3 regions of the Pseudorhizobium halotolerans genome follow, and region 3 is predicted to be linked to each of the others. Evidence: predicted binding sites of a transcription regulator. Region 3 holds the regulator's gene; each other region holds the start of a gene.
The links. The regulator PhoB, encoded in region 3, activates phosphate uptake and scavenging genes when phosphate is short. The targets are predictions, from matches to a motif close to TGTCATNNANCTGTCAT.

Region 1 (3,694 bases), on a different contig from region 3:
CTTGTATTGATTACGCCGAAAGAAGTGACGCGCTAGGGCGCCCGGAATATTTTTGGCGCAGCTATGTCTTTTCTCATGCAACCGTATGATGCAACCGAGGAGGCGAGCCAATCTTGTGGTCGCCGGTTCAATACCTTTCATCTAGCTGTCCCGGCCACGTTTTCAAACGGCGAGGTCTTCGGCGGGCTGTTCTTTGGGCATTCTGACCCGAGCGGTTTAAAATAACATCGAGCATGAGAGCCTGCTCAGTGGGATTGCAGGGCAAGCCTCGGTTGCCTTCGACAACGTCCGCCTGTTCAAGACGGCGCTGAGGGAGATCGAGCAGCGGAGGTCTGGGGAACAGGAGTTGGGGACCAACGCCCATCTCGAGGATCGCGTCGCCGACGAAGTTGAAAAGCGTTCTTTGGCGGAACAGGCGCTACGACAGGCTCAGAAGATGGAGGCGACCGGCCGACTTACCGGCGGCGTCGCCCATGACTTCAACAACCTGCTGGAGGTCGTGGCAGCGAACCTGCAGCTTCTTTCCAAGGACGTAGCCGGTAATGAAGCGGCGACCCGACGCGTCACCAATGCCCTGGCAGGTGTCGCACGAGGGGCGAAATTCGCAAGCCAGCTTCTCTAGTTCGGGCGCAATCATCCGCTGGAACCAAAGGTCGTCAATATCGACCGCTTTGTTGCAGAAATCGAGAAGGATGCTGTGCCGAACGCTGGGGGAGGGGGTCGAAATCGCAACCATCCGCAGCGGTGGCCTCTGGAATGCATCGGTCGATCCGGTTCAGGTCGAAAATGCAACCCTCATCCTGGCTTCCAATGCCTGAGATGCAATGGACGGTCATGGAAAGCTGACGATCGATGTAGGAAACACATCCCTGGATGACCAATATGCGCGGCCAGCACGACTAGGTGTCCGCAGGCCAGCATCTCTGTCGATAGATTTGTCGGTCTCATTCACGGTCGCCTCGGCTGGCAGCCCGGTCGAGCACTCTTCATTCCATCTACCCCTGGAATTAGGTCATAAAGGAAAACTATCGGTAGCATAGAAACAATGAATTAGAGCTATTGTCATTCATCTTCCATATTTCTTTTGCCGAACAAAAGGAGATGAAGATGGAAAAGTTTTTAACGGCCCTACGCAATCGCAAGGCTCATGTGCAGACGCAGATCGACGTCGAACAAAATCGACCAGCGCCGGAAAGCCTTCGATTACGCGCCCTCAAGAAGCTTAGGCTACGTTTCCGTGAGCAGATCGAGTACATTGAGCGTCACAACAGGCAGAACATGCCAGTTTTGATCCCCGTGATCAGAAAGCGCCGAGTCATATTGAGCTGACAGAGATCTGGGTGGGTGCAAACGGCTCGCCTGGGAGGCGAGGTCATTTCCGCCAGGCGATCTCAGCGGACCGACGAAGCGGCATGTGCGGATAAGGAAATGCACATGCCTGCACTGCCACAAGATATCTAACCGCTACGCGATACCTAATTCTTCGGAGGCTCGATCCGACTCTGCCGCGAGCTTTCCGTAATGGGCCTGACGTCCACTATTTTCTCGCCAGTAAAACCCGACGTCGCGCCGTTCCGACCAGTCGGTGATCGTTAAAAGCTTGACATCATCATCCTTGCGGAATTCACCTCTGGCGTAAAGCTCGGGAAAAAGCGAACATCCCATTCCTATGGAAATCATCTGGCGGATGGAATCGAGGCTCGTACCTTCGTAATCGTCGATAACCTCTGCCCGAGCAACCTCAGCAAGATGACGAACGTTTTCGAGAAGACGATGCCCGCTTCCGAGTGCCAAGAGCTTGACGCCCTTAAGCTCCCTCGTTGTAACTGTGTCGTTCTGAGCCAAAGCGTGATCAGACGGTACGCCGAGATAAAGTTTTTCGGTACCGATGCGTCTGAACATCAGATTCGATCGCTCCGGTTGCGGACCTAACCCGCAATCAAGACTACCCTCTAGTACCGCCATCTCGATGTCTGACGGCCGGTCTTCCCTTATGTAAATTTTGAGAGTGGCGTACTTCCGGTGAACGGCCGGGAGAAAGCGAGGAAGAAAGTAAGGGCCAAAAGTTGGCGCCGTACCCAGGCGGATGAGCCCACCCAGGGTTTTCAGGTCCTTCACGACGCCTTCAACCATGTCATCGACCGTGGAAAGCGCTAGCCTTGCACCACGAGCGAATTCATCGCCAATGGGTGTCGTTGATACGCTAGTTGGTGTTCTTTCAAACAGCGTCACGCCAAGGGATTTTTCCACTAGGCTAACCTGCACCGATAGTGTGGGTTGGGACACATGGCATCGTTTAGCAGCTCGTCCAAAATGTTTAAGGTCATCGAGGGCAACGATGTATTCAAGTTGGCGAAGGGTCGGGCGATAGGGCATGTCTATTGATAATACCTATCTCATCAATTGCAACAATCAATTTGAACTATTGCATTCCATTATCATATGTCGTCTCGTCGAAGGAGAATTGTAATGGATCAGTTTCTAGTCGTCTGGCGCAAGATCAAAGCCAGAATTGCCAATCGATTGGACGAAGAGCGAAGCAGACCACGGCCTTCGCACCATCGACTTTTGAGATTGTTAAAGACAAAACAGACTGTTCAAAAACACATTCGTTTCATCGAAAAGCTCCAGTCGACAAGTGGACCAGCGGCAACCGATACGAAGCTCGCGCGACGTTAGGCAATCTCCATCGGTTCCTGGACGTGACCCCTACCCAACGAGATATACTCGCGACATCACACTAATTTGCCCAGACTTCGAATTCCTCTCGTAATAAGGTCAGAAAATCATGTCGACAACACGGCCTAGTTCAGTAGATTCGCTATTAATATCCTTTACCTATACATACCTCGGGTTTAAAGATCGTCGCTGACAGAAATATTTCGCGGCAACTCGCTAGATCTTAAAGATCGTCGCCTGAGGAAATTCCAGCATGCCAGTATCCTTATCAGATTTTTTTCAGTTTGTGTTAGTGCATTTAGATTTTCTGCCTCATCTGGGCGCGTTACTCGCCGCTTACGCTCTGGCACTGCCAATCGGCTGGGACCGTGAGCAAAATGAAAGAAGTGCGGGATTGCGCACGTTTCCTTTGGTTGCGATAGCCAGCTGTGGCTTCATTCAAGCGACCGAGCATTTTACAGCGGGCAGCGCAGAAGCAACCGCTCGAATCGTTGAAGGTCTAATCACCGGCATGGGGTTCATCGGCGGCGGCGCTATCTTGGTCGTGAAGAACAGCGTGCGTGGAACCGCGACCGCTGCCAGTCTATGGGCGACTGGCGCGGTCGGAACGGCGGTCGGACTAGGCTCATATGATACAGCTGTGGTTCTCTCGGTGATGACGTTTACCACTCTGCGGCTGATAAAGCCGAAAAAGGATGAAGCTTCTGAGGGGCAGGCTGGAGAATAACAGCTTCATTTCTCGTTAGAGCGTACCGGTTAAGTTGCAAGCCCACCGGTAGTCTGGATGCAGGTAACAATTTGCCAGCTCTATTGGAGTATGAAGACCGATGGTTGTATTCGGCGTAATTTGCATTGGCTTTTCCGGATCCGAACGGATGAATAGATGATGTACTTTTGCAGCCGGTATTCCACCATCCTGGCCGCTTCAGCTCGTGCAAGTGTCAATCGCTGTCGACTTCCGTGTTTGGGATGGTCATTCTGCGTCTCACGAGGCGTCGAACCTTACGATCTCCTA
Region 2 (13,744 bases), on a different contig from region 3:
TGGAACCGGTCCGGGCGGGCGTCGATGGGAGATACCGGGCTATAGGTGATCTGGACGACGGGCCGGCCGGGCGGCATGCGGTCGAGCAGGTCCTCCAGCAGCGCGATGCGCTTCTCCATCGGAAAGCTCAGCATCGGGATCGCCGAGATCACCGCATCGAACTTGCGGCCCCTCCAGTCACCGAGCGTCGTGTCCAGGTCGAAGGCATCGCCGTTGATGAAGTTGACGCCGGGGATCGTCCGCTTGAGGTGCTGGTAGAAATCGGTCGAATATTCGATCGAGACGATATTCTCCGCCGCCACGCCGCGGTCGATGATCGCCTTGGTGATGATGCCGGTGCCGGGTCCGAGTTCAAGAACCGGCAGGCCCGACGCCGGATTGATGACGCTCGCCATGCGACGCGCGGTGACCGCTGAAGTCGGCAATATGGCCCCGACGCTCTTGGGGCCGTCGATCCAGCCCTTGAAGAACCTGATCTCCTCGTCGAACTTCCGGCCCAGCCTTTCCTTCAGTCGCAATTCCATCAGGTCTCTCCTCCTTGATCCATAAGGGCTTATGTGGGGTCAATGACGCAAAAACAAGGCAGAATGTCGCATCTGGAAAACGACAGCAAAAAAGCGGCAGGTTTCCCAGCCGCTTTTTCTGTGTCAGACGCGCATCGGCATCAGGACGTAGAGCGCGTCATCGCCCGCGGTGTCCCGCACCAGGGTAGGGGAGCCCGCGTCCGCGAGCATGAACACCGCATCCTCGCCTGAAAGCTGCGCCGTGATGTCGAGCAGGTACTTGGCGTTGAAGCCGATCTCCAGCGGATCGTGTTCATAGCCTACTGCGACCTCTTCCGTCGCGCTGCCGGAATCGGGATTGTTTACGGTAAGCGTCAGTTGCCCATCGGCCAGCGACAGCTTCACGGCACGGCCTCGCTCCGACGAGATTGTCGATACGCGGTCGACAGCGCGGGTGAAGCTCTGGCAGTCGACGCGCATCTCCTTGTCGTTGTTCGTCGGAATGACGCGCTGGTAGTCGGGGAACGTGCCGTCGATCAGCTTCGACGTCATGATGATGGAGCCGATCGTCAGGCGGATCTTCGCGTCGGAGACCTCGACCGTGACCATCAGGTCGGGGTTGTCGACCAGCTTCTGAAGTTCACCGACGGTCTTGCGTGGAATGATGATGCCCGGCATGCCTTCCGACCCCGAAGGTGCCTCGACATCGGCGCGGGCCAACCGATGTCCGTCGGTTGCCACGGCGCGCAGCTTCAGGTCGCCGCCGGCCTCGATCGTGTGGAAGAAGATGCCGTTCAGGTAGTATCGTGTCTCTTCCGTCGAGATGGCGAACTGGGTGCGGTCGATCAGCATCTTCAGATCGGTCGCCTTCAGCTTGAACGTATGGCTGAAGCTGCCGGCGGTAAGATCGGGGAAGTCCGCCTCCGGAAGGCACTGCAGCGAGAACTTCGAGCGGCCCGACTGCACCGTCATCGAGCCGCCGTCCGGATTGGTTGCCAGCCTGACTTCCGATCCCTCCGGCAATTTGCGGACGATTTCATAGAGGAGATGCGCCGGCACGGTCGTGGCACCCGGCTGTTCGACCATGGCTGCAACCGCCTCGGTGATCTCGAGGTCGAGGTCCGTTGCCTTGAGCTCCAGGTCGGCGCCGGAAGCGCGCAGGAGCACGTTCGACAGGATCGGGATCGTGTTGCGACGTTCCACGACACGATGGACATGGTTCAGCGACTTCAGGAGATTGGACCGCTCAAGAGTAATACGCATGGACGCTACCGCTTCTGACCGGGACGCCGGCAGGAACGGGGCGTCCGCATGTTTGCCGGCCGCAGGGCCGGGAGATGTGGAGGCGCAAAATGGCAGAACATTCCCCTAGAAAGCAAGAGCCGGAAGGGCCGCCACCGGCGCGAATGGGAACTTGTTGCCATGATTCACAGGGAAAACTTCGCGACGCTCCGCTTGCCCGCCTGCCGCACCTCGCCCATAAGAAGGCGAGAGCAAGCAGATCAGCCGGATACCTTCGTGAGCGACGAACAGAAGACCATGGGCCGCAGCTACAGGATCGGCAATACGGCGGTCCCCGCACGCCCGCTGGAGCCGGGGCTCTATCTCGTCGCCACCCCGATCGGTAATCTCGGCGATATCACCCTGCGTGCGCTCGAGACGCTGGCGGGAGCCGACGTGCTTGCCTGCGAAGACACGCGTGTGACGCGCGTGCTTCTGGACCGCTACGGCATCGTCAACCGCCCCTTCGCCTATCACGAACACAATGCCGCCGAAGCAGGGCCGAAGCTGCTTGCCGCGCTCGAGGAAGGACGGTCGGTGGCGCTCGTTTCGGATGCGGGCACTCCCCTCGTCTCGGACCCGGGCTACCGGCTGGGACGCATGGCAATCGACGCTGGACACCGCGTCATCCCTATCCCCGGCGCCTCGGCGCCCTTGGCGGCGCTGGTGGGTTCAGGCCTGCCCTCGGACAGCTTCCTGTTCGCCGGCTTCCTGCCGGTCAAGGACAAGGGCAGGCGGGATCGGCTGGCAGAACTGTCGCGCGTGCCGGCGACGCTCGCCTTTTTCGAATCGCCCCACCGTATCGGGGCGAGCCTTGCCGCCGCAGCCGATGTTCTCGGAACGGCTCGCGAGGCGGCAGTGTGTCGCGAATTGACGAAGGCCTTTGAGGAATTCCGGCGGGGCACGCTGGCGGAACTGGCTGACTTCTATGCGGAGCGGGCCGTGAAGGGCGAAATCGTCCTCCTGATAGCTCCTCCTGAAATCGATGATGTGCCGGGGGCGATGGAGGTCGATGTCCTGCTGAAGGAACTGGCGGCCACCATGCCGACATCCAAGGCGGCCGCCGAGGGCGCGCGCCTCACAGGGCTGTCGAAGAAGGACCTCTACCAGCGGCTGCTGGCGCTGAAGGACGGAGACGGTGGCAAAGCAAGCTAGGGAGAGGCGCCGGGCGGAACGGCGCGGCCATTTCGCCGAATATGCCGCCGCACTCTTTCTGCTGGCGAAAGGCTATCGGATCCTCGCCATCCGCTTCCGTACAAAAGCCGGAGAGATCGACTTGGTGGCGCGCAAGGGCGATCTGGCCGTCTTCGTCGAGGTCAAGGCGAGGGTCGGAGAGCGGGAAGCGGTGGATGCCGTGAGCGCGACGGCCCAAAGACGCATTCGCGCAGCAAGCGACATATGGCTTTCACGCCGTCCGGATGCCGCGCGCCTGTCGCAACGCTACGATGTGGTTGCCGTACTTCCCGGCCGTCTTCCAAGGCACTTTCCAGACGCATTTTGACCTGTGCGGCCTTCCGTTGGGCGGCGCCGTGGATTGTAATATTCCCGACACATTACTGTTACGTCAGCGTCATGCTGCGACCCTATTGCGATCCCGTTCCGACAACGGAGTAAGGGATCACAACAATGTTCAAGACGCTATCAATCGCCACGTTCGCGGCAGCCATGTCCGCTTCTTCGGCCCTGGCCGCGACCGAGATCAGCTGGTGGCATGCAATGGATGCCCAGCTTGGCCAGAAGCTGGAAGCCATCGCCGAGGCCTTCAACAAGAGCCAGAGCGAGTACAAGGTCGTTCCGACCTACAAGGGCAGCTACCCCGAGACGCTGACGAGTGCCATCGCTGCCTTCCGCGCCAAGGAGCAGCCGGCGATAGTACAGGTCTTCGAAGTTGGCACCGGCACGATGATGGCTGCCAAGGGCGCTGTGAAGCCGGTCTACGAACTCATGACGGAGGCCGGCGAACCTTGGGAGGCTTCAGCGTTTCTCGCTCCCGTGACAGGCTACTACTCCGATACGGAAGGGAACATCCTGTCGCTTCCGTTCAACTCGTCCACTCCGATCATGTACTACAACAAGGACGCCTTCGAGAAGGCCGGTCTGGATCCCGAAACCGCTCCGAAGACTTGGGCAGAGGTGGAGGAGTTCTCGAAGAAGATCATGGACTCCGGCGCTGCCAAATGCGGGTTCACCAGCGGCTGGATCTCCTGGGTGCAACTGGAAAATCTGTCGGCCATCCATGATCAGCCTTATGGCACGATGGAAAACGGTTTCGGTGGGCTCGGCACTGAGTTCACCTTCAACGATGACGTGCAGGTCAAGCATTGGAGCAATCTGAAGAAGTGGGCCGATGCGGGCATCTTCCAGTACGGCGGTCCCGTTGGCGGTGCTGACGCTCCTGCGAAGTTTTATTCGGGCGAATGCGCGATCTACATGAATTCGTCGGCCTCCCGTGCCGGCGTCATCGCCAATGCCAAGGATTTCGAAGTCGGCTTCGCACCGCTGCCCTACTATGAGGATGTCATCGCGGAGCCGAAGAACTCGATCATCGGCGGCGCCACCCTCTGGGCTCTCGCCGGCCACAGCGACGACGTCTACCAGGGCATTGCCAAGTTCTTCACCTATCTCTCGCAGCCGGAAGTACAGGCCGACTGGCATCAGGCGACCGGTTACCTGCCGATCACCAATGCTGCCTTCGATCTCGGCCAGGAACAGGGATATTACGAACAGAACCCGGGTTCAGATGTCGCGATCAAGCAGATCACCCGGGGCACGCCGACCCCGAATTCCAAGGGCGTCCGCTTCGGCAACCTGACGCAGGTTCGCAATGTCGTGGATGAGCAGTTCGAAGCGCTTCTGGCCGGCCAGAAGGATGCGCAGCAGGCACTCGACGACGCCGTCGCCGGCGGCAACCAGATCCTCCGCGACTTCGAAGCCGCCAACAAGTGAGACCGTGAGAGGCCGGCTCGGCCGGCCTCTCCACCTTTCCGGGCAACCGCCGGCACGGCGCGGCTTGCCTCGTGGGCTGAGAATACATGCAAACCAAACGCGTCATCTTTTCCAACAAGCTGCTGCCATATCTGTTGCTCGCGCCTCAGCTTGTCATCACGCTTGTCTTCTTCATCTGGCCGGCAATCCAGGCTGGCAGGTCCTCGTTCGAACGAGAGGACCCTTTCGGCTTCCGCACGACATTCGTCTGGTTCGAAAACTACCGCCGCATTTTCGCGGATCCGAACTATCTCAATTCCCTCGCCAATACGGCTGTCTTCGCCGTCGCGGTGACGGCCCTGTCGATGAGCCTGTCGCTGCTGCTCGCCGTCTGCGTGAACAGGGTCATGCGGTCGAGCAGGGTCTATACGACGCTGCTCGTCTGGCCGTACGCGGTGGCTCCGGTCGTCGTGGGTATTCTCTGGTGGTTTCTCTTCAACCCGTCGATCGGCCTTCTCCCCTATATTCTCGATGGCATCGGCGTGACATGGAACCATCGGGTGAACGGCGAGCAGGCAATGATACTCATCATCGTCGCGGCGTCGTGGAAGCAGATTTCCTACAATTTCCTCTTCTTCCTCGCAGGGCTGCAGTCGGTGCCCCGTTCGCTGATCGAGGCGGCCGCAATTGACGGTGCCGGACCGTTCAAGCGGTTCTGGACGATCGTGTTTCCGCTGCTCTCCCCGACCACGTTTTTCCTGCTCATCATCAACATCAACTACGCGATGTTCGACACGTTCGGCATCATCGACGCGACGACGGCGGGTGGACCGGCCCAGGCAACCAACACGCTCGTCTACAAGGTCTACACCGATGGCTTCATCGGGCTGAACCTCGGCTCGTCCTCCGCCCAGTCGGTCATCCTGATGCTGATCGTCATCGTTCTGACCGTGGTGCAGTTCCGCTACGTCGAACGCCGCGTGCAGTACTGAGGTGCCGGACATGGTTGAAAACAGACCCTTCCTCGATTTCCTGACCCACCTGGTCCTGATCGTCGGCGTCGCGATTGTCGCCTTCCCCGTCTATGTGGCCTTCATCGCATCGACCCATGGGACCGGTGCCTTCGTCAGCGGGGCAATGCCACTCCTGCCGGGCGGGCACATGATCGAGAACTATACGCTGATGTGGAACGAGGGCCTGACTTCTTCCGGCGCGCCGCCGCTCTGGGTGATGATGTTCAACTCGCTCTGGATGGCGCTGATCATCGCCATAGGCAAGATCGTCATCTCGATCGTTTCCGCCTATGCGATCGTCTACTTTCGATTTCCGTTCCGGGCGCTGGCGTTCTGGATCATCTTCATCACCCTCATGCTGCCGGTGGAGGTGCGCATCCTGCCGACGTTCAAGGTGGTGGCGGATCTCGGCATGCTGAATTCCTATGCCGGGCTGACGCTGCCGCTGATCGCCTCGGCGACGGCGACCTTCCTGTTCCGCCAGTTCTTCCTAACCATCCCGGAGGAACTGATGGAGGCGGCGCGTGTGGATGGCGCAGGCCCGCTGAAATTCTTCCGCGATATACTTCTGCCGCTTAGCCGCACCAATATCGCGGCGCTTTTCGTCATCCTCTTCATCTACGGATGGGTGCAGTACCTGTGGCCATTGCTGGTCACCACCGACAGCAATTTCTACACCATCGTCATTGGCATCAAGCGGCTGTCGGCGAGCGCCGATGCCGAACCGCTGTGGCACTTCGCCATGGCCGCCGTGATGATGGCCATGCTGCCACCCGTCCTCATCGTCATTTGCATGCAGCGCCTGTTCGTCAAGGGCCTGGTCGAAACGGAGAAGTAACTATGGCGTCCATCCAGGTCGAAAACGTCGGCAAGGTGTATGCGGGCGGCGCGCGTGCCGTGAGCGGCATCAGTCTCGATATCGCCGACGGGGAGTTCATCGTCCTCGTCGGGCCGTCCGGCTGCGGGAAGTCCACGCTGCTGCGCATGGTGGCGGGTCTCGAAACGATCACCGAAGGCACCGTTGCAATCGCCGACAGCGTCGTGAACAACCGCGAGCCGGCCGAGCGCGACATCGCCATGGTCTTCCAGAACTACGCGCTCTATCCGCACATGACGGTGCGACAGAACCTGGAATATGGTCTGAAGAACCGCAACACGCCGCGTGCCGATATCGATGCGCGTGTCGCCGAGGCTGCGCGCATGCTGGAGATCGACCAGTACCTCGACCGCAAGCCGCGTGCGCTCTCCGGTGGCCAGCGCCAGCGTGTCGCCATGGGCCGCGCCATCGTGCGCAAGCCGGCAGCCTTCCTATTCGACGAGCCGCTCTCCAACCTTGATGCCAAGCTGCGTGTCTCCATGCGCGGCGAGATCAAGCGCCTGCAGCGCCGCCTTGGCATCACCTCCATCTACGTCACCCACGACCAGCTCGAGGCGATGACACTCGCCGACCGACTGGTGGTGCTGAACGGCGGGCGGATCGAGCAGATCGGTGCACCACTCGACGTCTATCACCGGCCGGCTTCTACCTTTGTGGCGAGCTTCATCGGCTCGCCTGCGATGAACCTCCTGCAGGGTGAACTGCACGGGGGTAAGCTCGCAGTCGGACCGTCGCTGCTGACGCGGGGCGGACATGCGCCGACATCCGGCGAGGTCACCGTCGGTCTGCGTGCGGAAGACCTGCGGGTCGCCGCGCCTGGCGAGGAAGCCCTGCTGTTCCGCCTGGACTATGTCGAGGAACTTGGTTCGCAACGTCTCGTGCACGGCCATGTGGGGGATCAGGCGCTGACGGCGGCGATGCCGCTCGACGTGCAGCTGCACGACGAAATGAGGCTGGCAGCTGATCCGCGACGGCTGCACTTCTTTTCGAGGGACACGTGCAAGCGCATCGAGCTGCGTGACGCTCCGGCGGTCACTCCTCAACCGGCTTTGTATATGGCCTGAACCTGCGCCAGTTGAGGCCGTTGCCTTTGACGAGCCGCCGTCCTACATCAGGCGGGCATTTTTGAAGGGGCAGGGACGATGGCGAACATCCGCAAGGTCGCATTCCAGATGGACCATGTCTCCAGCATCAACATTGCTGGAGATTCCACTTTCGCCATGGCGCTGGAGGCGCAGGCGCGCGGCTACGAGTTGTTCCACTATACGCCGGACCGGCTGACCATGCGCGACGGCAAGATCTTTGCGGCCGTGGAGCCGATGCAGGTCCGGGACGTCAAGGGCGACCACTACAGCCTCGGCGAGCGCGAGCGCGTCGACCTCTCGACCATGGACGTGATCCACCTGCGCCAGGACCCGCCCTTCCATATGGGCTACATCACCTCGACGCATCTGCTCGAGCGCATCCATCCGAAGACACTAGTGGTCAACGACCCCGCCTGGGTCCGCAATTCGCCGGAGAAGATCTTCGTCACCGAGTTCGCCGACCTGATGCCGGCAACGCTGATCAGCCGCGACGTGCAGGAGATCGCCGCCTTCCGGCAGGAAATGGGCGACATCATCCTGAAGCCGCTCTACGGCAATGGCGGTGCGGGCGTTTTCCACTCGGCGCGTGACGATCGCAATTTCACGTCGCTGCTGGAAATGTTCGAACAGGTCTATCGCGGCGAACCTTATATCGCGCAGGCTTATCTGCCGGCCGTGCGCAAGGGCGACAAGCGCATCCTGCTGGTGGATGGAGAGCCTGTCGGCGCCATCAACCGCGTGCCGGCGGAGACCGACAGCCGTTCCAACATGCATGTCGGCGGCCGTGCCGAGGCCGTCGAACTGACGCGGCGTGATCGGGAGATATGCCAACGGATCGGGCCCGCGCTTCGAGAGCGTGGCTTCATCTTCGTCGGCATCGATGTCATCGGCGATTACATGACGGAGATCAACGTAACGTCGCCGACCGGTATTCGCGAGGTGAAGAAGTTCGGCGGCGCCGATGTTGCTGTCCTGCTTTGGGACGCGATCGAAGCCAAGCGCCGCTGAAACTGCGGCTACAGAGCCGTTTTGTTCTCGCGCTACAACCTCGTGCAACCTAAGAGCAACAGAGACGGGAACTAGTTCCTGTGATGTTCTTGTTTTATTCTCATTTCCATGCCAGATTGCAATCGCTGGCGCGGAAAGCGTGGATCGCTTGGCGCTTCTGGCATGAGCTTGGAGGCGGTTTATGGTGGCGCGTGTCTCTACGGTTGCATTTCAGGGCATAGAAGGCGTTCCTGTCGAAGTTCAGGTCATGGTCTCCCCTGGCAAGCTGCTGATGCCGATTGTCGGGCTTCCCGACAAGGCGGTGGCGGAAAGCCGCGAAAGGGTCCAAGCAGCCCTCCATGCCTCCGGACTTTCGCTTCCGCCCAAAAAGGTGACGGTGAACCTCGCGCCGGCCGATCTTCCCAAGGAGGGCTCGCACTTCGATCTAGCCATCGCGCTCGGTCTCATGGCAGCCCTTGGCGCCATTCCGGCCGATGCCTTGTCGGGCTATGTCGTCATTGGCGAACTGAACCTCGATGGCACGCTGGCGCCGGTGGCCGGCGCCCTCCCGGCAGCGATTAGTGCCAATGCGCTCGGCAAGGGGCTGATCTGCCCTGCCGACAGCGGACCGGAAGCGGCCTGGGCCGGCGCCGATATCGACATTCTCGCGCCCCGCAGCCTGATTGCCCTCGCCAATCATTTCCGCGGCACGCAGGTAATGTCACGACCGCAACCGGCGATCCGCGCGCTGCCGGCCAACCTGCCGGACCTCATCGATATCAAGGGGCAGGAAAGCGCGAAGCGCGCGCTGGAGGTCGCTGCGGCGGGAGGCCACAACCTGTTAATGGTGGGTCCCCCTGGCTCGGGAAAGTCGATGCTGGCGGCACGCCTGCCGTCGATCCTTCCGCCTTTGTCTGCGGCAGAACTTCTCGAAGTGTCGATGATCCATTCCATCGCCGGCCAGCTCTCCGGCGGCAAGCTTTCGGACCGCCGTCCGTTCCGCACGCCGCATCACTCCGCCACCATGGCCGCTCTCGTTGGCGGCGGGTTGCGGGCAAAGCCTGGCGAGGCTTCACTCGCCCACCACGGCATCCTCTTCCTTGACGAGTTCCCGGAGTTCGCGCCGCAAGTGCTGGACGCGCTACGCCAGCCACTCGAGACGGGGGAATGCGTTATTGCCCGCGCCAACCACAGGGTCTCCTATCCGGCCAGCATTCAGCTTGTTGCGGCAATGAACCCGTGCCGCTGCGGCATGGCCGGAGAGCCTGGCCACACCTGCGCACGCGGGCCGAAATGCGTGTCGGATTATCAGGGACGCATTTCAGGACCGCTGATGGACCGGATCGATATCCGGATCGATGTTCCGGCAGTCTCTGCAGCCGATCTCATCAGGCCTCGGCCGGCTGAGGCGAGCGCCGACGTCGCAAGACGCGTCGCCGCCGCCCGTGAGCGGCAGCAGGAGCGCTTCCGGGCGGCAGGGGCGCCACATGTCTCGACCAACGCACGGTGCTCCACTGCGTTGATCGAGAAGATCGCCGAGCCGGATGCGGGGGGACTTCAATTGCTGCGCGATGCGGCGGAGAAGTTGAAGTTCTCCGCGCGCGGCTACCATCGGGTCCTGAAGGTCGCCCGCACGCTTGCCGACCTCGATGGATGCGATACCGTCAGTCGCGTCCATCTGGCCGAAGCGATCTCCTACCGCATGGCAGGGGAGCGGCTCTCGGCGGCGGCCTAGAAGAGACAGCGAACACTTGGTGGCGATTAGCGAGTAGCGAACGGACGCATCCGTCCGCCACTCGGCATCAGGATGTTCAGCCGCCCAGACCTTCGAACAAGGCCGTCGACAGGTAGCGCTCGGCGAAGGAGGGGATGATGACGACGATGTTCTTGCCCGCGTTCTCTTCGCGGCTACCCACCTTGATCGCCGCGGCGAGTGCCGCGCCGGAGGATATGCCGACTGGCACGCCCTCCAGCCGGGCGACGAGCCGTGCCGTCTCGAACGCCTCGTCGTTGGAGATCGTGACGACCTCGTCATAGACGTCGGTATCGAGGATCTGCGGCGCGAACCCCGCACCGATTCCCTGGATCTTGTGGGGGCCCGGATTGCCGCCGGAGAGGACCGGGCTGTCGCTCGGTTCGACTGCAACCACCTTGAGCTCGGGCTTGCGGCCCTTCAGCACCTGCCCCGCGCCGGTGATCGTGCCGCCGGTGCCGATGCCGGAGACGAGGATGTCGACCTGGCCGTCCGTGTCGTTCCAGATCTCCTCGGCCGTCGTCTTGCGGTGGATCTCGGGGTTAGCCGGGTTCTCGAACTGCTGGGGGATGACGGCGTCGGGCAGAGTGGAGGCGAGCTCCTCGGCCTTGGCGATGGCACCCTTCATCCCCTTCGGGCCTTCCGTCAGCACCAGTTCTGCCCCAAGAAGTGCGAGCATCTTGCGGCGCTCGATCGACATCGTCTCGGGCATGGTCAGGATCAGCTTGTATCCCTTGGCGGCAGCCGCGAAGGCGAGCGCAATGCCGGTATTTCCGGATGTCGGCTCGACCAGCGTCGTCTTGCCGGGGGTGATCTTGCCCTGTGCTTCCAGGCTCTCGATCATCGCCACGCCAATACGGTCCTTGACCGAAGCGATCGGATTAAAGAACTCGAGCTTGGCGAGCAGGTTCGCCTTGACGCCCTTCTCCTTCGCCAGCTTGTCGAGGCGGACGATGGGCGTATCGCCGATCGTCTCGGTGATGGAGGAATAGATCCGGCCGCGGCCGGGCTTCTTTGTGTCTGCCATGATGCTCTCCCTAGATTACCGATAGGGTAGGGCGACTTTTGCTTCAACGCCAGCCACGACGCATCGGATCCGGGAGATGCTGCGGAATTTTGTTCCAAGGGGAGGGCAGGCCGAGGCAGGGCTTGCTCAATCACACACCGGTTGATCCGAAGCCTCCGGCGCCCCGCAAGGTCTCTCCCGTCTCGCTCACCTCGTGGACCTGCACCTGTGTCACGGGGGCAATGACCATCTGCGCGATGCGCATCCCGCGCGAGATCTCGAATTCCTCCTCGCCGAGATTGACGAGCAGCACCTTCACCTCGCCGCGATAGTCGCTGTCGATCGTGCCGGGCGTGTTGAGGCAGGTGATGCCGTGCTTGAAGGCAAGACCGGAGCGCGGGCGGATCTGTGCCTCGAAGCCTTCGGGGATCTCGAGCATGAAGCCGGTCGGCACCAACTTCCGTTGTCCCGGCTTCAGTATCAGCCTCTCGTCCTCCGCGATCGCGGCCGGCAGATCCATTCCCGCTGCCCCACGGGTCTCATAAGTTGGCAGCGGCAGCCCTGCCCCATGAGGCATTCGGACCAACCTGAGGACCGGACCAATGATATCACGCATGCCGAGGCTCCTTTGTTTCCGAGGTGAATTGCATAAAGACGGCCGGATCGCTAGATAGGCGCCAACTGACAGGATTTACCGGACATGGCTGAAAGTCTCGCAGAGGCGGTATCCCGCCGCCGCACCTTCGCGATCATCGCGCACCCGGACGCGGGTAAGACCACACTCACCGAAAAGCTGCTGCTGTTCGGCGGCGCAATCCAGCTTGCCGGCGAGGTGAAGGCGAAGAAGGACCGCATCCAGACCCGCTCGGACTGGATGAAGATCGAGCGCGAGCGCGGAATCTCCGTCGTCACCTCGGTGATGACCTTCGAATACGAAGGCAATGTCTTCAACATTCTCGATACCCCGGGCCACGAAGACTTTGCGGACGACACCTACCGTACCCTGACGGCGGTGGATGCGGCCGTCATGGTCATCGATGCGGCAAAGGGCATCGAGCCGCGCACGCTGAAGCTCTTCGAGGTCTGCCGGATGCGCGATATCCCGATCATCACCTTCGTCAACAAGATGGACCGCGAGAGCCGCGATCCGTTCGAAATCCTGGACGAGGTCGAGGAGAAGCTGGCGCTCGATACGGCGCCTATCACCTGGCCCGTCGGCCGCTCGAAGACGTTCTGCGGGTCCTACAATCTGGCGAACAACACCTTTCGCGGTGCAGACACACAGGTGGAGCCTCTGCCCGTGAATGGACCGCAGAGCGTGGCCGACCGACTTCCGGAAAACGAACGCGCGGCCTTCATCGAGGAGACGGAACTCGCCAGGGAGGCTTGCCGTCCCTTCGACCGCCAATCCTTCCTGGAAGGGCATATGACGCCCGTCTTCTTCGGCTCGGCGCTGCGCAATTTCGGCGTTCGCGATCTCATCAACGCGCTGGGAGCCTTTGCGCCGCCACCGCGCGACCAGGTGGCGGATCTGCGCACGGTTCATGCCAATGAAGACAGGATGACGGCCTTCGTCTTCAAGATCCAGGCGAACATGGACCCCAACCACCGCGACCGCATTGCCTTTGCCCGCATCTGCTCAGGAAAGCTCGAACGCGGCATGAAGGCGCGGCTGGCGCGCACCGGCAAGCAGCTCGGGCTGACTGCACCGCAGTTCTTCTTCGCGTCGCAGCGCCAGCTTGCCGATACGGCCTATGCCGGCGATGTTGTCGGCATCCCGAACCACGGCACGCTCCGCATCGGTGATACGCTGACAGAGGGCGAGGCGCTGGTCTTCCAGGGCGTACCGAACTTCTCGCCGGAAATCCTGCGCCGCGTGCGGCTGGAAGATGCCATGAAGGCGAAGAAGCTGAAGGAGGCTTTGCAGCAGATGGCGGAAGAGGGGGTCGTCCAGCTCTTCCAGCCGGAGGACGGCTCGCCGGCGATTGTTGGCGTCGTCGGTGCCCTGCAGCTGGACGTGCTGAAGGAGCGCCTGTCGGCCGAATACGGTCTGCCGGTCTCCTTCGAGATGGCGCGGTTCTCCGTCTGCCGCTGGATCTCTGCGGACCAGCCGGCGGAATTGGAGAAGTTCATCAACCAGCGCCGCGGCGACATCTGCCGTGATCTCGACGGCGATCCCGTCTTCATGGCCCAGGACGCATTCTCGCTACGTTACGAGGCGGAGCGCTATCCCGCCATCAAGATGGTCGCAATCAAGGAGTATCACGTCGCCAAGGCGGCGTGATCACGGCGGCCGAGCCTCAGCTCACGCCGG
Region 3 (13,744 bases):
AGCGAATGATCGCGCAATACGCGCTCGCCGGCGCCTCGCGCGGCATCGTCATCGGCACGGATCATGCTGCCGAGGCGCTCATGGGGTTCTACACGAAGTTCGGTGATGGCGCCGCCGACATCCTGCCGCTCGCAGGCCTCAACAAGCGGCGCGTTCGCGCTGTCGCGAGGCATCTCGGCGCTCCCGACGATCTCGTTGAGAAGGTACCGACCGCCGATCTCGAATCAGATGCGCCCTTGAAGCCGGACGAGGCGGTCTATGGCGTAACCTATGAGGAGATCGATGACTTTCTTGTGGGCAAGCCGATCCCGGACGAATCGCTGCGGAAGATCCTCACCAGCCACCAGGTCTCTGCCCACAAGCGGGAACTGCCGGTGGTCCCGTGACCGCCGGCAGCAGGTAGCGGGTTCTATTTCCGCAGGCCGAAGAAGAATCCAAGGACGGCAGCAATGCCGACTGCCTTCCAGGGGCGCTCCCGGATGCGAAGCTCGACGTCATCCAGAGCATCCTGGGCGCGCGCCTTGGCGACGCGCGTCGTGCCGGATGCCAGTGTCGTCACCGTTTCCCGCAGTCGTGCAACTTCCGCCTTCAACGCATGGAGCTCGCCGGGATAAACCTGCGTGTCCGCCTCGTCCGCCTGCTCACGCGTGGCCTGCAAGGCTTCGTCCACGAGCGGGAACTCGTCGTTCAAAGCAGCGGAACGCGCCGACTGCCTGTTGCCGGATGCCTTCCTTGCAGTTCCGCCACTACCGGCAATGGCCGTGTCGGTGGCTGCGACGGGATCCGAGGCTGGGAAGGTATCCTCCAGTCCCTCGTCAAGCTCGCTCTTTCCTTCGCTCGTACGCTGCTGGGCCCGCTCCTTCTTGATCGAGCGCACTGCGGGAGATTCGTCGTCCTGTGCCATGTCTGTTCCTTCCGTTTTCCGTGAAGCAAATTCCCAAGCCCTCCCGAAGTTCCACGGTCCGCGACGGAGGAGCCTTCCGCTGCGGCGGTGGGCCCTAGGCCCATGCAGGTTGCCTTTGGCGCTTCGCCCGGGGGCGCGGAGGAGCAGGTGCAGAGTCCCGGGCCGAACTGCTATATAACTGTCACAAAACTGTAATGGGGCACCTATAGAGGGGAGCCGACGCCGAAGCGTCAATCCGAATTCTTAGGGAGAATTTCCATGAAGAAGTACCTTGGAAGCTGCGCGGTCGTCGCACTCATGCTGGCTACCACGGGCGCTGCTGCTGCACGCGATCAGATCCAGATCGCCGGCTCCTCGACCGTCCTGCCCTATGCCTCGATCGTTGCCGAAGCCTTCGGCGAAAACTTCGACCATCCGACCCCCGTCGTCGAATCCGGTGGCTCCGGCGCCGGCCGCAAGAAGCTCTGCGAAGGCGTGGGCGAGAACACCATCGACATCGCGAACTCCTCTTCGCGCATCAAGCAGTCGGACATCGACCTGTGCGCCCAGAACGGCGTGACCGAAATCCAGGAAGTCCGCATCGGCTACGACGGTATCGTCTTCGCTTCCGACATCAACGGTGCGGAATATGCCTTCACCCCGGCCGACTGGCACAATGCCCTGGCTGCCAAGGTCCTGAAGGACGGCCAGCTGGTCGATAACCCCTACAAGAACTGGAACGAGATCCGCGCCGACCTGCCGGCACAGCCGATCCTCGCCTTCATCCCGGGCACCAAGCACGGCACCCGTGAAGTCTTCGACGAAAAGGTCCTCGTCGACGGCTGCAAGGAGAACGGTGCCGAGGAAGCCCACAAGGCTGCCGGTGCTGAAGATGCGGCCAAGGCTTGTATGCAGCTCCGCACCGACGGTGTCTCCGTCGATATCGACGGCGACTACACCGAGACCCTGTCGCGCATCGATGCCAACAAGAACGGCATCGGCGTGTTCGGCCTGTCCTTCTACCAGAACAACACCGACAAGCTTCGCGTCGCGACCATGAGCGGTATCGAGCCGTCGGTCGAGACCATCGCTTCCGGCGAGTATCCGGTATCGCGTCCGCTGTTCTTCTACGTGAAGAATGCCCACCTCGATGTCATTCCCGGCCTTCAGGAATATGTCGAGTTCTTCGTATCGGACGACATGGCCGGCCCGAATGGTCCGCTGGCACAGTACGGTCTCGTCTCTGATCCGGAGCTTGCCAAGACCCAGGAAGCGGTTAAGAACCGCACCCCGATGGCTGCGCTGAACTAATCAGCGCCTTCTGGCGGCGCAATGAATGCGCCGCCAGTGCTCCTTCGATCGAGGATCTCGGCTAGATGAACGTTGGTAGCATTATCCTTGTCGTCCTCGTGCTGGCGGCAATCGGCTATGTCCTCGGCAGGCGCCGTGCGCTGGCCACATCAACGACAAGTGGTGTCCGGCTACACTCGCTTCCCGGCTACTACGGCCAGACGGTTGCTCTCTTCGTTGCCGTGCCCGCCCTTGTTGTTCTGGCTGCCTGGCTGTTCGTCCAGCCGATCGTGATCGAAAGCCGCGTCGACGGCATGATCCCCGACAGCGTGATCCCACAGGGTGGCGCGCGCAGCCTGGTCATGGCGGATGTGCGGCAGATCGCCGGTGGCCTCGACGCGGTTCTCCAGCGCAATGCGCTGAACGAGGAAGCGCTCGTCAACGGCGAGGTCGACTTTTCCAATATCCGCGCACGGCTCGCAGAGGTCGGTGTCGCAATCGGCAGCGATGCTCCACGGGAGGTGTTCGAGGCGGCCGTGAGCTATCGGCAGAGCGCCGGGTACGGCAATATCGCCATGACCCTTGTGGTGCTTGGGCTGGCTCTTGGGCTGGGAGCCTGGTCGATGTTGCGCATCCGGCCGAAGATGCGGGCGCGCAATGTCAGCGAGAACTTCGTTCTCACCCTACTGATCGGCTCTTCGATGATCGCCATCCTGACGACGGCGGGCATCGTCTTTTCGCTGGTGTTCGAGACCATCAACTTCTTCAAGATGTACCCGGCATCGGAGTTCTTCTTCTCCACCGTCTGGAACCCGCAATTCCGGGGAGGGTCAGAACTCGGCATCCTGCCGCTGCTCTGGGGAACGCTCTATATCTCGCTGGTGGCGCTCCTCGTCGCCGTGCCGATCGGGCTGATGATAGCGATCTACCTTGCCGATTACGCCGGATCGAAGCTGCGAAGCTTCGCCAAGCCGGCGATCGAGATCCTTGCCGGCATCCCGACCATCGTCTACGGCCTCTTTGCGCTTATTACGGTTGGACCGTTCCTTCGCGACTGGATTGCCCAGCCCCTGGGACTCGGAAACTCCTCGTCGTCCGTCCTGACTGCCGGCCTGGTCATGGGCGTCATGATCATCCCGTTCGTGAGCTCGCTTTCTGACGACATCATCAATGCCGTACCCCAGGCGATGCGCGACGGTTCCTACGCCCTGGGTGCGACCCAGTCGGAGACCATCAAGCAGGTGATTCTTCCCGCCGCACTTCCGGGCATCGTCGGCGCCATTCTCCTGGCCGCCAGCCGGGCGATCGGCGAGACGATGATCGTGGTGCTCGGCGCCGGTGCCGCGGCGAGGCTCGATCTCAATCCCTTCGAGGCGATGACGACCGTCACCGTCAAGATCGTCAGCCAGCTGACCGGCGACACCGAGTTTGCGAGCCCGGAAACCCTGGTCGCCTTCGCGCTCGGCCTTACCCTTTTCGTGATCACACTCGGGCTCAACGTGCTGGCCCTCTATGTCGTGCGCAAATATCGGGAGCAGTACGAATGACCGACGCTATCGCCGCGACGACCGGCCAGGTCAAACCCGCAGTCAGCGCCAGGACGCGCCGCCGCAAGGCAGCGGAGAACCGGTTTCGGCGCCTTGGCCTGCTTGCCGTCATCCTCGGGGTTCTGGCGCTCGTCGGTCTGCTGGCCTCCATCCTGACAAACGGATTGTCGTCCTTCCGGCAGACCTACATCACGATGGAGATTTACCTGGACCCGGGCATTCTCGACAAGCAGGGAAATCGCGACCCTGCCGAGATCGCCAAGGTCACCACCTTCGGCTATGCTCCGCTGATCAAGGCCTCGCTCGCAAAGGCGATGGTTGACAAGGGCTTTGACAGCACGATGGAGGCGGATGCGGCCGCCGAGCTGATCTCGAAGGAGGCGCCTGCGATCCTGCGGCGTTATGTGCTCGCGGATCCTTCCCGGATCGGCGAGACGGTCGAGTTCGACATGCTCGCATCCGGACGCATCGACGGCTACTACAAGGGCCGGGTAACGATGGCGAGCGCTGAGCTCGACCGCAACACATCCCCGGAGCAATTGCGCCTGGCCGACGAGTTGAAGCAGGCCGGGATCCTAACGACCCGCTTCAACTGGGACTTCTTCACGGCACCAGACGCGTCGGACACCCGGCCCGAGGCCGCCGGCCTTGGAGTCGCGATACTCGGCTCGGCTTACATGATGCTGATCGTCCTCGTCCTTTCACTGCCGATCGGCGTGGCGGCTTCGATCTATCTTGAAGAATTTGCGCCGAAAAACCGCTTCACCGATCTGATCGAGGTAAACATTGCCAATCTTGCGGCCGTACCCTCGATCGTCTTTGGTATTCTGGGGCTTGCCGCCTTCATCAACTTCGTCGGGCTGCCGCAGTCGGCGCCGATCGTCGGCGGGCTGGTGCTGACGCTGATGACGCTGCCGACCATCATCATCGCCACCCGGGCTGCCCTGAAGGCAGTCCCTCCGTCGATACGCGATGCAGCGCTGGGCGTCGGTGCATCCAAGATGCAGTCTGTATTCCACCACGTCCTGCCGCTGGCCATGCCCGGTATCCTCACCGGCACGATCATTGGACTTGCCCAGGCGCTCGGTGAGACGGCACCGCTGCTTTTGATCGGCATGGTCGCCTTCGTGCGCGAATATCCCGCGGCACCTCCGGAAGGATTTTTCGATCCCGCTTCGGCTCTGCCTGTCCAAGTCTACAACTGGACGCAGCGCGGCGACCCTGCTTTTGTGGAGCGCGCATCCGGTGCGATCATCGTCCTGCTGGTATTCCTGCTCGTCATGAACCTTGTCGCAGTCATACTGCGTCGCCGCTTCGAGCGCCGGTGGTAATGGAGAACAGAGCGATGAACATCCTGTCGGAAGCCGCCACTGAAGAAGCCTTGGTAAAGAAGATGAACGAGATCGACTACAAGATGATTGGCCAGGACGTCTCCGTCTACTACGGTGACAAGCGGGCGCTGTTCGACGTCAACCTCGGCGTGCGCAAGAACACCGTCACCGCCCTGATCGGACCCTCCGGCTGCGGCAAGTCGACCTTCCTGCGCTGCCTAAACCGCATGAACGACACGATCGCGAATGCCCGTGTGACCGGCAAGATCACGCTGGACGGCCAGGACATTCAGGACCCGGACATTGATGTCGTGGAACTGCGTGCGCGCGTCGGCATGGTCTTCCAAAAGCCCAACCCGTTTCCGAAGTCCATTTTCGAGAACGTTGCCTACGGTCCCCGCATCCATGGCCTCGCTCGCTCCAAGGCCGATCTCGATCAGATCGTCGAAAGCAGCCTGCAGAAGGCAGGCCTCTGGAACGAGGTGAAGGATCGCCTTCACGAGGCCGGGACGGGTCTTTCGGGCGGGCAGCAGCAGCGCCTGTGCATCGCCCGCGCAGTTGCTGTGTCGCCGGAAGTCATCCTCATGGACGAGCCCTGTTCGGCACTTGACCCGATCGCCACCGCAAGGGTGGAGGAACTGATCCACGAATTGCGGGCGAACTACTCGATCGTCATCGTTACCCATTCCATGCAGCAGGCTGCCCGCGTGTCGCAGCGCACCGCAATGTTCCATCTTGGCCACCTCGTCGAAGAGGATGACACGGACAAGATGTTCACCAACCCGAACGACCAGCGCACACAGGACTACATCATGGGTCGCTTCGGCTGATCCGCGGTGGACCGCGCGCTACCAAGACACTGAGGAACTGGATCATGCCATCATCCCACATCACGTCGGCTTTCGACGAGGAGTTGAAATACCTGGCCCGCCGGATTTCCGAGATGGGCGGCCTTGCCGAGCAGATGTGCGGCGACGCGGTTCGCGCCTTGGTCAATTCCGATACCGCACTTGCCCAGAAGGTGATTTCCGACGATGTGATCCTGGATCACGCGGAACGCGAGATCGGCGAGAAGGCCATCGTGACGATCGCCAAGCGCCAGCCCATGGCGGCCGACCTCCGCGAGGTAATCGGCTCGCTTCGCATCGCGGCTGACCTGGAGCGGGTAGGGGACCTCGGCAAGAATACTGCCAAGCGGGTGATCGCGGTCCAGGAAACGGGCATCCCGCGCAACCTTGCACGTGGCATCGAGCATCTGTCGGAACTGGCGCTGGTCCAGCTCAAGGAAGTGCTCGACGTCTATGTCACGCGCTCGGCTGAGAAGGCGGAAGCCATCCGCGAGCGCGACGAGGAAATCGACGCCATGTACACCTCGCTGTTCCGCGAGCTCCTCACCTACATGATGGAGGATCCGCGCAACATCACGAGCTGCACCCATCTGCTCTTCTGCGCCAAGAACATCGAGCGCATCGGCGACCATGCCACGAACATCGCAGAGACGATCTACTACATGGCGACCGGCTCGCAGCCGGAGGGTGAGCGGCCAAAGGATGACCGGTCCAACACGCTGAGCGCCGTCCTGAGCGACGACTAGGATCGCGGAGCCTTTTCATGCAGCCAAAGATCACCGTCGTAGAGGACGAGGAGGCCCTCAGCGTCCTTCTCCGCTACAACCTCGAGGCCGAAGGCTACGAGGTTGAAACCATCGTCAAGGGGGACGAGGCCGAACTGCGCCTCCAGGAGCGCGTTCCGGACCTCCTCATTCTTGACTGGATGCTGCCCGGCGTATCCGGGATCGAGCTTTGCCGTCGCCTGCGCCAGCGCCGCGAGACCGAGCGCCTGCCGATCATCATGCTGACGGCGCGCGGTGAGGAGAGCGAGCGGGTTCGCGGCCTGGCGACCGGCGCCGACGACTATGTGGTCAAACCGTTCTCGACGCCCGAACTGATGGCTCGCGTCAGGGCGATGCTCCGGCGTGCCAAGCCCGAGGTATTATCAACCGTGCTCCGTTGCGGCGATATCGAGCTCGACCGTGAAACCCATCGCGTTCACCGCAAGAGCCGGGAGGTGCGGTTGGGTCCGACCGAATTCCGCTTGCTGGAATTCCTGATGTCGGCACCGGGACGCGTCTACTCTCGGGCGCAGCTGCTCGATGGCGTCTGGGGCCATGACATCTATGTCGACGAGCGTACGGTGGACGTCCATGTCGGCCGGCTGCGCAAGGCCCTCAACTTCTCCAACATGCCCGACGTAATCCGCACGGTCCGCGGCGCCGGCTACTCCCTAGAGGGCTAGGCGCCCGGCATCCCGGAACGCGATCCGAAGACCTCAGAGCAGCGGCCCGCAGTGCGGCTGCTCTTCTCGTTTTGGGGGGCGCCAGCATTTCGAGGGGAGGGTGATAACCGAGGACAGGAGTGGCAGGAAAAGAGCCGCGACCGTTCCCGGCGCGGTTCTGGAGTTTTCATAAACCGAAGCCGGTCGGAAGCTCGGATTGCTCGGTCGTAAAGGCCTCCGTCACCTCTCCCTGCCGATCAGCCGGGAGCGCAATGCGTTCGAGATCCCGTCGAAGAGGAAGATGACGATGAGAATGAGCAGCACCATGTAGGCGACGTTCTCCCAGTCGGAATTGGTGCGCATCGCCTCCCACAGCTTGAGGCCGATGCCGCCGGCTCCCACCGCACCGATGATCGTCGCGGATCGGGTATTGGACTCCCAGAAGTAGAGCGCCTGGGAGGCAAAGACCGGCATGACCTGCGGCAGGACGCCGTAGCGCTGGACGGTGACCGGCGGTGCGCCTACCGAGCGGACGCCTTCGCGCTGCTTGTCGTCAATGTTCTCCAGCGCCTCGGCATAGAGCTTGCCGAGCGTTCCGGTGTCGGTGAAGAAGATGGCAGAGATGCCGGCGAGCGGCCCCGGGCCGAAGGCACGTGTGAAGAACAGCGCCCAGATCAGCATGTCGACCGAACGGAGGAAGTCGAACAGGCGCTTCGTCAGCTGGTTCGCCGGCCGGTTGCGGAAGATGTTGCGGGCGGCGATGAAGGAGAGGGGAAAGGCGACGATCATGGCGAACAACGTGCCGATGAAGGCCATGACGATGGTCTGCAGGAGCTTCGTCCAGACGTCGAGATGCTGCCAGGACGGGTTGTAGAGGATGTCGCTCCAGGCGAGCGACAGGTTGGACCTAGCCGGGTCGATCCGCTCGCCGGTAAAGATCAGCGAGACAATCTCGCCCGACGACTTGCCGAAGAAGGCGGAATTTGTATCGAAGAGGAAGTTCTCCCAGCCGAGGAAGCGCTTGCGGATGCGAACGCGGTCGTCGCTGACGTCAACCCATCCGGAGAAGCCGAAAAACGCCGTCACCCGCCCCCCAATCGATCGCTGTTCCACCCATTCCGGAAGCGGGCCCTGGACGTGGACTTCCTCTGCGTCCCGATCGAGCAGCAGCGTCACCGTTTCGCCGCCGCGCGTGAGGACGACACGGTCCGGCTGGACATCAATGGTGTGGGAGGAGCCCATGCGGACGACGGCTTCGGTCACGATCTCCTCGGTTCGTGTCTCGACAGTAGGCGCCGCCGGTGCGGCCGGCTGCTGGGCGGGTGCGGGCGCCATGAAGCTGAAGCTCGATGTGGCCTGGCCCGATTGGGAGGGAGCGGCCGCCGGCATCTCGACCCTGCGCGTTACCGTCTCGCGTTTCGCCTCGAGCCAGTCCGGATTGGGGTTCGGGCCAATCGGATCGAAGCGCGGATAGGTGATCTGCATGGATCCGTCGGAGGCGATGTCGATGTCGGGCCGGATTTCGTAGGAGACCCAGTCGGCGAGGTAGTTTCCTGCAAGGCCCCAGTTCGCGCCGCCGACCACCTTGCCGACAGCGAAGAACCACCAGGCGAAGATGAAGTAGAGAATGGCCGCCGATGCGATGATCGGGATGCGGAAGCGCTGCCAGATAGAGCGGTGCAGGAGCTCGGGATGGCGCGCCGCCAACGCGTCCATTTCGGCTGTGTTGAGAACGGTCATGGCAGCCTCGCTCAGATTGTCTGAAATGCCTGGTCGCCGACCAGCCTGCGACGCAGCCATGCGGAAAACTGGTCTACGGCGATGATGGTCAGGAGAAGGAGCAGGACGATCGCCAGGGTCTTGGCTTCATGCCCCTGGCCGATGGAAAGGCGCAGCAGCTCACCGATTCCGCCGCCACCGACCGCACCGATGATTGTGGAGGCCCGCACGTTGATCTCCAGGCGCAGCAGGAAATAGCTCATGAAGTTCGGCATGACCTGCGGGACCATCCCGAACCAGGACCGCTCCAGCCAATTGGCGCCGACGGCCTTCAGACCCTCGTCCGGCTTCATGTCGGCGTTCTCGATCACCTCGAAGAACATTTTTCCGAGGGCGCCGATCGTGTGGATGGAGACAGCGATAAGTGCCGGAACTGGCCCGAGCGAGAAAATGGCCAGAAAGAAGCCCGCAATGACGACTTCCGGGAAAGCTCGAAGCAGCTCCATCAGTCGACGAATTGGCCCTCGTATCCACGCGTTTGGCGTCATGTTCTTTGCCGCAAGGAAGGACAGCATGAAGCCGAAGATCAAGCCGATGCCTGTGGCTGCAATCGCGATGTTCAGTGTCACGAGCATCTGATGAACGTATTCCGGCAGGTAGATGCTCTCCGTCAGGTAGAGCCGGCCCTCGGGATAGTTGTACTTCAGGCTTCCGTCTTCATAAGGAGAGGGCAGGTCGAACAGGGCGCGCCAGATCTCCCAGCCGTCCCTCGGGATGAGGTCGCCGATGAAGTCGAAGAGATGTGGCAGGCGATCGAAGAACTTGCCGGCATTGGTCTCGTTGGCGAACCATAGCGAGCCGGATACGGCGAGGAGCAGCAGTGTGCCGGATGTGACGGTATAGAAACGGCGCTGCCCTGCGAGTTGCTGCCAGTGGCGCTCGACGAGAACCCCGCTGTCGCTGAGTGTCGGCTTCATGACGGAAGTCGGCATCATGCTTTCCTGACTGTTGTGGGGTAGGGAAAAGGCCGCCGAACGCAAAGTTCAGCGACCTCGGTATGATCTGCGGATCAGCCGCCGATGGTCGCCCTGCGGGCATCGATGATCGGCTTGTAGAAGTCGACGTTGACCTCTGCGAAGCCCGTGAAATCGCCGCCCTGGATGGCGGAGAAGCAGGCAGGATCGCTCTTCGGCAGAGCCAGCATGAAGTCCTTGAACTTCGCCTTCATGTCCTCGTTCATTGAGGTGCGGACGACAACCGGGCCGTTCGGGATCAGCGGCGACTTCCACAGTTCGACGAGGTCGTCCATGTTGAGGATGCCCTTGTCGACCATCTTGCGCAGGTTGCCGGACGTGTAGCCATCCTTGAAGTCGCCGACACCCGAGCCGAAGGTCGTGCCGGCATCGAAAGTGCCCTTCAGCACTTCGAGGACGAGATTTTCGTGGCCGCCGCCGAACCCCGTCTCGGCAACCACTTCCTTTACCGGCTTTCCGCCAAGGGCTTCGGGCAGGGTAACGGTGGGAATCAGGAACCCGGAGGTGGAGTCCGGATCCGCAAAACCAAGCTTCTTGCCCTGGATGTCCTCGACCTTGGTCATGCCGGAATCCTTCCGTGCGACCATGATCGAGTGATAGCCCATCGAGCCGTCGGTCTGCACCGTCGTGAGGATCGGCTCGACGGCTTCCGGGTTCTCCAGGTAGATCTTCGCGTAGCCCGAGGCCCCGAGTTCTGCGTAGTCGAGCGTGCCGCCGAGAAGGCCCTGGATCGTGCCGTCATAGTCTGCGGCGGGGAACAGCGATACCTTTTCGACACCGATGGCGGCAGGCAGCTTGTCGACCATGCACTGGAAGTTGCGCAGGCGGTCGGCCTCGTTTTCACCGCCGATGATGCCGATGCGGAATTCCTTCAGGTCCTCGGCCATGGCATGGCCGCTGAGAGCGGCGACGGCCGCGGTGGTGAGCAGAATTTTCTTCAGCATGGAATTTCTCCTGTCTTGTCCGGTCCCCCGGAGCGTCGTTGCATGAAGTGCCCTTGACGCGGGCGTTACGATCGGGCGGGTCAGGCGCTGGCGGCAGCCAGGGCACCGATGCCTTCGGATGGTCGGGCGGCGGCTGCGGCGGCTGCGGCGGCCGCAGGAATGTTGATGCTGGTGGACGTCATCGTCTCGTCGATGCCGGCACCATGCGGGTCGGAACCGTAGATTTCCTGGACAGCGTCCGCCGTCAGTTCGTGCGGAGCGCCGTCGAAGACTACGCGTCCGCCGGCCATTCCGATAATGCGCTCGCAGTAGGCGCGGGCCGTATCGAGCGTGTGGAGGTTGGTGATGACGGTGATGCCCTCGCGCTCGTTGATGTCGCGCAGCGCGTCCATGACGATCTTCGCGTTGAGCGGGTCGAGCGAGGCAATGGGTTCGTCGGCGAGGACCAGCCGTGGGGCTTGCATCAGCGCGCGGGCGATCGCGACGCGTTGTTGCTGGCCGCCGGACAGTGTGCCGGCCCGCTGCAGCGCAGTCTGTTCGATCCCAAGCCGTTCCAGGGCGGCGATTGCCATGATGCGCTCTTCGCGGGTGAAGAGGTTGAGCACACTCATGGCCGTGGAGCGGTGGTTGAGCCGTCCGAGCAGGACATTGGTCAGGACGTCGAGCCGCGGCACGAGATTGAACTGTTGGAAGATCATCGCGCAGTCGCGCTGCCAGCGGCGAAGCTCGGCTCCCCGGAGGGCAGAGATTTCCAGGTCTCCGAAGTGGATTGTACCGGATGAAGCGTCGGTGAGCCTGTTCATCATCCGCAGCAGGGTCGACTTGCCGGCACCCGAGCGGCCGATGATCCCGACCATCTGGCCCTGCGGGATGTCCAGGGTGACGGCGTCAACGGCTGTGCGGGTCCCAAATATCCGAGTAAGGTTCGTCAGTCGCATCCTGTGCCCCCTGTTCTAGCTGAGGGGTCACTAGCCGCGCTTCATGAAGTGCTCATGTCACGTTGATGTAGGTTTTGTGAAAAGGCTAAAGAGGCCGCGGCTGTCCCGGCGGGACGTCCGCGGCCTCTGGCGTTGTGAATAGGTCGAGTCGAAGTATGTGGCTCTCAGAGCTCCGGGCAGCCGCGCTCGTTGGCGAAGACCATCCGCTCGGGACCGCGACGCGTCATTCCCTGGACCGTAACCGTGCGCCGGGTGATCCTGGTCACTTCGGCACGGCGCAAGCCGGCATCGCGAGCGATGGAGAGGGCGAGGCGGGGGCTGCATTCGTCGCGGCGCCGGTCGCGATCCCGATCCCGATCGCGGTCCCGGATGACGGGCCGGACACCGTCAGGTCCGATCCGCAATTCCAGATCCTGTGCAGAGGCAATCTGCGCGGTTGTGGTGACGGCACCGAATGTCAGAGCGAGGGCAACGCCCATATTGGCAAGGGTCTTAAGCATTTGTTTCTCCGCTGGCGAGGGGCCGCCGTTGATGACGCCACCAACGCGATTGTGAACGATAGGTTCCGTGCATCTGCAAGGGTAATTGTGAGGAATGGCTATGGCAGGCGAAGGGATGCGTTCCATCCCCTTTTTCAGCGAAACCGGGGCGTCCGCGAAGCGTTCATGAGCAGTTCCTGCTCCGAAGCGAAGGGACCGAGGAGCTTCAGCAGACGTGCTTCCTCTGTCCGGTCAAGACGGTAGCGTTTCGCAAATTCGCTCACACTCCAGACCTTGCGGAGACCCTTCTGTTCGAACTGCTCCAAGTCGATCCGCTCACTCATCTCAACCCCCAGAACGCGACATTTCGCCTGTAACGCAGGACCGGGCAGGAAGTTCCGGAGGAAGATGAAGAAAAAGACGCGGCCTGCGGACTAGCGCTAGCCGTCGTTGGCGGAACTCAGGTTCTGGGGACGGATGCCCTCGTCTGTCGCGCGCTGGCGCAACCGGACCCCCGGTCCGGCGCCGGGATTGTCCTCGCCGGCCGCAAGGAAGACGACGCCCTTGGCCTCAAGGGTGAGGCGAAGTCGTTCGACGACCGCCGGGTCGACCGCCGTCGATGTCTCTGCCTCGTTGAGCGCCTCCATGGAAAGTCCGGTTGCGGCGGCCAGTTCTTCTATGGAGAGGCCGGCGATGGCGCGACCGGCGCGAATTTGTGTTCCTGTCAGCATGGCTGGAAATCTGGCGCGGTAACTGGGCAAGTCAAGCGCCCCGCAAGGGGTTGGTCGAGGGGAGGCGTCGTAGATGGCGTTGCTCGAGAGCAATGCAGCCCCAGACGATGCCGAGAAGGAGGTAGAAGTGTCGCCAGTGATCGGTGTCGATGACATTGCCGATCAGGGTATGTCCCAGGATCATAACCCAGCCAATCATCAGATAGGGCTGCCAGGGACGGTCGCGCAGGAGATACCGGAAACCAGCCGCAAGCGTCCAGCAGATGAGGGTGAAATAGGAAACGAAGCCCAGCCACCCGTGGGTCGTCAGCGACTTGAGCCAAATATTATGCTCGTCCTCTCCGAACATCCGACCAAGCTCCATCGGTCCCAGGCCCAAAGGCCGCTCCATTGCGAGGAGGAAGCCGATCTTGTGGCGCTCGAAGCGGCCGAGGCGGGCGCCGTCATATTCCTGCACGAGACGGGCGCGGTTGCTGAAAAGGTCGGAAACCCGGTCGAACTGCAGGGCGATGATGACGGCGACCGCCAGCAGGACGATCGCCGCGATGCTGAGCGCGAGGATCTTCAGCCGGAA

Region 1: FN060_RS18455 (DUF465 domain-containing protein) is a predicted target of PhoB. The motif match lies at 1,061-1,077, and genes of this name have one in related genera.
Region 2: ugpB (sn-glycerol-3-phosphate ABC transporter substrate-binding protein UgpB) is a predicted target of PhoB. The motif match lies at 3,342-3,358, and genes of this name have one in related genera.

What each region holds. Positions count from the first base shown of each region.
Region 1 is NZ_CABFWE030000011.1:660,231-663,924, reverse strand. Features, by position in the region: partial or broken gene FN060_RS18465 (hypothetical protein) at 1-89, shown strand, start outside; partial or broken gene FN060_RS23190 (hybrid sensor histidine kinase/response regulator) at 311-890, shown strand; gene FN060_RS18455 (DUF465 domain-containing protein) at 1,108-1,329, shown strand; gene FN060_RS18450 (hydrogen peroxide-inducible genes activator) at 1,465-2,376, opposite strand; gene FN060_RS18445 (MgtC/SapB family protein) at 2,933-3,406, shown strand.
Region 2 is NZ_CABFWE030000007.1:99,385-113,128, reverse strand. Features, by position in the region: gene pmtA (phospholipid N-methyltransferase PmtA) at 1-524, opposite strand, end outside; gene dnaN (DNA polymerase III subunit beta) at 648-1,766, opposite strand; gene rsmI (16S rRNA (cytidine(1402)-2'-O)-methyltransferase) at 2,043-2,939, shown strand; gene FN060_RS13415 (YraN family protein) at 2,923-3,285, shown strand; gene ugpB (sn-glycerol-3-phosphate ABC transporter substrate-binding protein UgpB) at 3,411-4,730, shown strand; gene ugpA (sn-glycerol-3-phosphate ABC transporter permease UgpA) at 4,817-5,701, shown strand; gene ugpE (sn-glycerol-3-phosphate ABC transporter permease UgpE) at 5,712-6,560, shown strand; gene ugpC (sn-glycerol-3-phosphate ABC transporter ATP-binding protein UgpC) at 6,563-7,663, shown strand; gene gshB (glutathione synthase) at 7,742-8,692, shown strand; gene FN060_RS13385 (YifB family Mg chelatase-like AAA ATPase) at 8,874-10,406, shown strand; gene cysK (cysteine synthase A) at 10,483-11,451, opposite strand; gene dut (dUTP diphosphatase) at 11,582-12,046, opposite strand; gene FN060_RS13370 (peptide chain release factor 3) at 12,131-13,714, shown strand.
Region 3 is NZ_CABFWE030000004.1:182,829-196,572, forward strand. Features, by position in the region: gene nadE (ammonia-dependent NAD(+) synthetase) at 1-386, shown strand, start outside; gene FN060_RS04215 (glycine zipper domain-containing protein) at 410-904, opposite strand; gene FN060_RS04220 (substrate-binding domain-containing protein) at 1,163-2,194, shown strand; gene pstC (phosphate ABC transporter permease subunit PstC) at 2,260-3,720, shown strand; gene pstA (phosphate ABC transporter permease PstA) at 3,717-5,051, shown strand; gene pstB (phosphate ABC transporter ATP-binding protein PstB) at 5,066-5,881, shown strand; gene phoU (phosphate signaling complex protein PhoU) at 5,926-6,645, shown strand; gene phoB (phosphate regulon transcriptional regulator PhoB) at 6,663-7,346, shown strand; gene phnE (phosphonate ABC transporter, permease protein PhnE) at 7,566-9,065, opposite strand; gene phnE (phosphonate ABC transporter, permease protein PhnE) at 9,077-10,036, opposite strand; gene phnD (phosphonate ABC transporter substrate-binding protein) at 10,114-11,022, opposite strand; gene phnC (phosphonate ABC transporter ATP-binding protein) at 11,103-11,960, opposite strand; gene FN060_RS04270 (hypothetical protein) at 12,125-12,460, opposite strand; gene FN060_RS04275 (hypothetical protein) at 12,595-12,783, opposite strand; gene FN060_RS04280 (helix-turn-helix domain-containing protein) at 12,880-13,170, opposite strand; gene FN060_RS04285 (O-antigen ligase family protein) at 13,202-13,744, opposite strand, start outside.